Regions from separate parts of the Plantactinospora sp. CNZ321 genome, predicted to be linked through region 2. Evidence: riboswitches for the same ligand, from Rfam matches in the RefSeq annotation. Region 2 holds a riboswitch; the other holds the start of a gene.

The links. Region 2 has a riboswitch for ZMP and ZTP ahead of EV371_RS09605 (tetrahydrofolate dehydrogenase/cyclohydrolase catalytic domain-containing protein). Riboswitches for the same ligand answer to the same signal wherever they lie in the genome.
Positions count from the first base shown of each region.
Region 1: another riboswitch for ZMP and ZTP. It lies ahead of EV371_RS17475 (glycine hydroxymethyltransferase); the one in region 2 lies ahead of EV371_RS09605 (tetrahydrofolate dehydrogenase/cyclohydrolase catalytic domain-containing protein).

Region 1 is NZ_SHKQ01000001.1:3,980,157-3,982,529, reverse strand. It holds gene EV371_RS17475 (glycine hydroxymethyltransferase) at 1-1,237, opposite strand, end outside; ZMP/ZTP riboswitch at 1,257-1,347, opposite strand; gene EV371_RS17470 (hypothetical protein) at 1,412-2,131, opposite strand; gene EV371_RS17465 (SDR family oxidoreductase) at 2,361-2,373, shown strand, end outside.
Region 2 is NZ_SHKQ01000001.1:2,153,898-2,156,270, reverse strand. It holds gene EV371_RS09620 (Scr1 family TA system antitoxin-like transcriptional regulator) at 1-223, opposite strand, end outside; gene EV371_RS09615 (hypothetical protein) at 609-851, shown strand; partial or broken gene EV371_RS09610 (bifunctional 5,10-methylenetetrahydrofolate dehydrogenase/5,10-methenyltetrahydrofolate cyclohydrolase) at 905-1,027, shown strand; ZMP/ZTP riboswitch at 1,113-1,200, shown strand; gene EV371_RS09605 (tetrahydrofolate dehydrogenase/cyclohydrolase catalytic domain-containing protein) at 1,231-2,151, shown strand; gene EV371_RS09600 (sigma-70 family RNA polymerase sigma factor) at 2,209-2,373, shown strand, end outside.

The DNA.
Region 1 (2,373 bases), 1.8 Mb from region 2:
CGAGCCGGACCCCGGAGGTGTACCAGGCGCCGTTCGGGTCCCGGGGCACCGAGTTCCGGTTCGTCACGATGCCGGCATCCAACAGCGCCGCCTCGGCCTGCCGCCCCGTCAGCCCGTACCCCGACACGTCCACCAGCAGCAGATGGTTGTCCGTACCCCCGGTCACCAGTCGGGCGCCCCGCCGCAGTAGTCCCTCCGCCAACGCGACCGCGTTCTCCACCACCCGGCCCGCGTACGCCGCGAACTCCGGCCGCCGCGCCTCCGCCAACGCGACCGCCTTCCCGGCCATCACGTGCGGCAACGGGCCACCGAGCACCATCGGACAACCCCGATCCACCTGGTCGGCCAACTCCGGCGCACACAACACCATCCCGCCGCGCGGCCCCCGCAACGACTTGTGCGTCGTCGTGGTCACCAGGTGCGCGTACGGCACCGGGTCGAAGTCACCGGCGAACACCTTCCCGGCCACCAGCCCGGCGAAGTGCGCCATGTCGACCAGCAGCGTCGCACCGACCTCGTCGGCGATCTCCCGCATCAGCCTGAAGTTCACCCGGCGCGGGTACGCCGAATAGCCGGCCATCAGAATCAGCGGCCGGAACTCCCGGGCGATCCGCCGCACCTCGTCGTAGTCGAGCAGCCCCGTCTCCGGATCGGTGCCGTAACTACGCTGGTCGAACATCTTGCCGGAGATGTTCGGCCGGAAACCGTGCGTCAGATGCCCACCCGCGTCCAACGACATGCCCAGCATCCGCTGGTCACCCAGCTCCCGCCGCAACACCGCCCAGTCCTGGTCGGTCAGATCGTTCACGTGCCGCACCCCGGCCCGCCGCAACACCGGCGACTCCACCCGGTCCGCCAGCACCGCCCAGAACGCCACCAGGTTCGCGTCGATCCCCGAATGCGGCTGCACATACGCGTGGGCCGCACCGAACAACTCCCGGGCATGCTCCGCCGCGATCGACTCCACCGTGTCGACGTTGCGACAACCGGCGTAGAACCGGCGGCCGACCGTGCCCTCCGCGTACTTGTCGCTGAGCCAGTTGCCCATCGCCAGCAGCACCGCCGTGGACGCGTAGTTCTCCGCCGCGATCAACTTCAACGACTCGCGCTGGTCGGCCAGCTCCGCGCCGATCGCGTCGGCGATCCGGGGCTCGACCGCACGCACCACGTCCAATGCCGCGCCGAACGCGACGGACTCTGTGGACCTCGTGCCGAGCGGATACACCTGGTGGGCCATCGAAACCTCCTGGGCAGCGAAAATCGGCCCAGGCGCACGGCACACGTCACTCGACGGGACCGCTTCCCGATGGTTGACCCCATCCCAGCACGCCAGTCACGGTCCGGGCCGAGCGTACCAACCCGCCCGGCCCGCCGCGACCAACGATGCCCAACCCGTACCCCGGTGCGCCGCTCAGCTCGCGTCGCGCAGCTCCGCCAACCGCGCCTCGATCTCCGCCAGCTCGGCCCGCAACTTCTCCGCCTGCTGCTCGGCCTCCCGCCGTTCCACCGCCATGATCTGCTCCACCGCCTCGTGCACACCTGGCACATCGATCAACGCCACCATCTTCAACGCCTCGGCCGGCTTGATCACGTACGGCTTCGCCAACGACTTCGCTCCCTGCGTCGCCGCCAGTGTCCACTCGCCCTCCGCGTACGTCAGGGTGACCGTCAATCCGGCCGGACCCTTCGGCTTAGCCGCCTTCGTCGCCCGACGGGCCGGCTTCGCCTCGCCCTCCCCGTCCGCCGGACGGGACGGGGGAGTGTCCACTGCGGTCACTGCTGCCTCCTCGCGGGCCACCGGAACCGGCTCCCTGACAATCTTGAACTCTGGTTCGGCGACCGGCTCGGGCTCCGGCTCCGCCCTGGCCGCCGCCCGTCGCGTCGCACCCTTCGGGGCGATGGCCAGATCGCTGGGGGAGAAGGGCAACTCGTCCCGGCCGAACCGGACCACCACCCACTCCTCGGACACCTCCGGATCGGTCAACTCCACCACCTGGCCCAGCTGACCGGCAACCTGCCCCGCCGCCTCGGTGAACAGCACCCTCGGCTTGCGGCCACCCGCCAACGCGTCCCTGATCTGCTGTAACTCCTCGGTGGACAACCCCTGTTCGGCGGTACGCGCGGCAGCCATCGGATCCCTCTTCCGTACACCTGTTTGATTCATGACTTACTACCAGGCCGGCCCGACAACGTCGAGACGGACACACCGGTCCGAGATCAACGACGCAGCGGCCCGATCCCTACCGGCCCCGCCGCGCCGACACCTGGCAGGATCGCCAGGTACCGGATCCGGCGGCCGGCAAACCGACTACCGAGCGGACGCCGAGAGCCGAGCGGACAGTGACAACGGGGGACAACCGATGACTCCACTGA
Region 2 (2,373 bases):
CGGCTTCGGCCTGGTCACCCTCCACGCCGTACAGCGTCAGGAGCGCCCGTACGTCGTTCGGATGTGGGCGGACCTCGGCTGTCTCGATCCGGCTGAGCCAACTCGCGTCGTGATCAACGCGCCTCGCGGCTTCTGATGACGAGATCCCTGCCCGCTCGCGGAGCTGGCGCAGGGTCAGCGCCAGGCGCCGCCGCCTGACGGTAGGGCTCTGGCGTTGACGCATGCCGTCATCTTGCCATGCGGAAAACCTGAGTGCTGATCACAAGATGCGATCCGCATTTTTGTAATCCGCATATTGCGGATCGCTCTTTTGCGTGGGACGGTGATGCCGGGTGCGGTGGTCGGATGACCAACCCGAAGGCCCGGCCACCGCGCTCCCGACCGACGGGAGGTCCGGGCGTGTTCTTGATCCGCTGGTGCTTGCGGGAGTTCATGCTGTGGGCACGCAGGCGACACGGGCCGGTGTGGTCACATCTCCACGACCGAGGGTTCTGTCGGTGCGGGGACGACTGGCCGTGTCGTCAGTACGGGGAGGCGTGGTACCGGAGTGCGCGGCGCAGCCGGGTCAAGGACTACCGGTGGCATGAAGGCCGCTGGGTGCGGGTCCGATGAACCGCGCGCCCGTGCCCGGGGACGTGATCGGGGTCGGTGCAGCGGCCAGCGTTCAGTTCGGGGGAGAACGGAAGTTGAGAATGCGGGTCGTCGCGGTGGACTTCCGCGCGACCTACTACGGGTATGCCTGGATCGCCGGCTACATGCTCGACCGGGACGGCATGGCGATTGACAAGCGGGAGATCTTCGTCCAAGTCGCCGGACTGGTGCTGTTGCGACCTGCGGCAAGGCGCACCTGACCCGCGCTGCCTCCGACCCCTGATGTCGTTCGGCTGGAACGGCGGCCGCTGCCGACGAGTCGTGCGGGTCGGTCGCCGGGGCGATCACTCCCCGGGTCGGCGGGGTCGGCCCGACCACCGTGGCGATGCTGTTCCACAACGCCGTCGAACTGGCCGAGCGGCAGAGCTGTCAGTAGTCGATGTAGACGCGGACCCGCATGCCAGGCTGACACATGATCGTTGAGTACCCACGTTCTCGGAGCTCCCCGCGGGTACGCTGCCCCCGGCGGCCGTGACTGGCGTCGGGTGGAGCACCACCGGGAAGCGGACGCCGGACTCGACTCCGTCGCCGTACGCCTGGGTGTCGGGGCTTTCCCCGTCGAGAGGAAGCCCCGTGCCCATGTCCGAGACCCGCACCGAGGCCGCGACCCACACCGCCCGGCTCCTGCCCGGCGCCCCCGTCGCCGAGGCGGTCTTCGCCGACGTGACCGTCCGGGTCGCCGCACTGCGCCGCAGCGGTGTCGCGCCGAGCCTGGCGACGATCCTGGTCGGCGACGACTCCGCCAGCGCCGGCTACATCCGGATGAAGCAGCAGCGCGCCGCCGACCTCGGCTTCGCCTCACCCCACGTCCACCTGCCCGGCAGCGCGAGCCAGGCCGACCTGCTCCGGGCGATCCGCGAGTTCAACGAGGACCCGACGGTGCACGCCATCCTGGTCCAGCACCCCACCCCGGCCCACCTCGACTATCCGGCGGCGGTCCTCGCGATCACCCCGGCCAAGGATGTCGACGGGCTGCACCCCGAGAACCTGGGCCGGCTCGCCGCCGGGCTGCCCGGCCCGGTGCCGTGCACCCCGGCCGGAATCGAGGCGCTGCTCGCCTTCCACGAGATCCCGGTCGCCGGTCGCGACGTGGTGATCCTCGGTCGCGGTACGACCCTGGGCCGCCCGCTCTCCCTGCTGCTGGGTCGGAAGCGACCGACCGCCGACGCGGCGGTGACCGTCGTACACAGTGGGGTGCCCGGCTGGGAGCGGCACACCCGGCGGGCCGACATCGTGGTCGCCGCGGTGGGCGTACCCGGAATCGTGCGGCCGGAGCACCTGCGGCCCGGCGCGGTCGCGATCGGCGGCGGTGTCCGCTACCGGGGACGGCGGCTGCTGCCCGACCTCGACGAGTCGTGCGCGTCGGTCGCCGGGGCGATCACTCCCCGGGTCGGCGGGGTCGGCCCGACCACCGTGGCGATGCTGTTCCGCAACGCCGTCGAACTGGCCGAGCGGCAGACCACCGCTTCGATGGGTGATCTGAAACACCTCGACCGATAGGTTCGAGGTGCAGCGAATCGACGGCGGCCGGCGTTAGGAACGCGGAGGAGGAGCCTGATGGCCCACGGTGCGTTCAGCGACGCCGAGGAGTTCGCTCGGGCGCGGTTGGACGCTTTGCGGCGGTTCGCGTACCTGATCAGCGGCAGCGCGGCCGAGGCGGACGACCTGGCCCAGATCGCGGTGGTCGAGGTCTGGCAGCGGTGGCCGAAGGCCGGCCAGAAC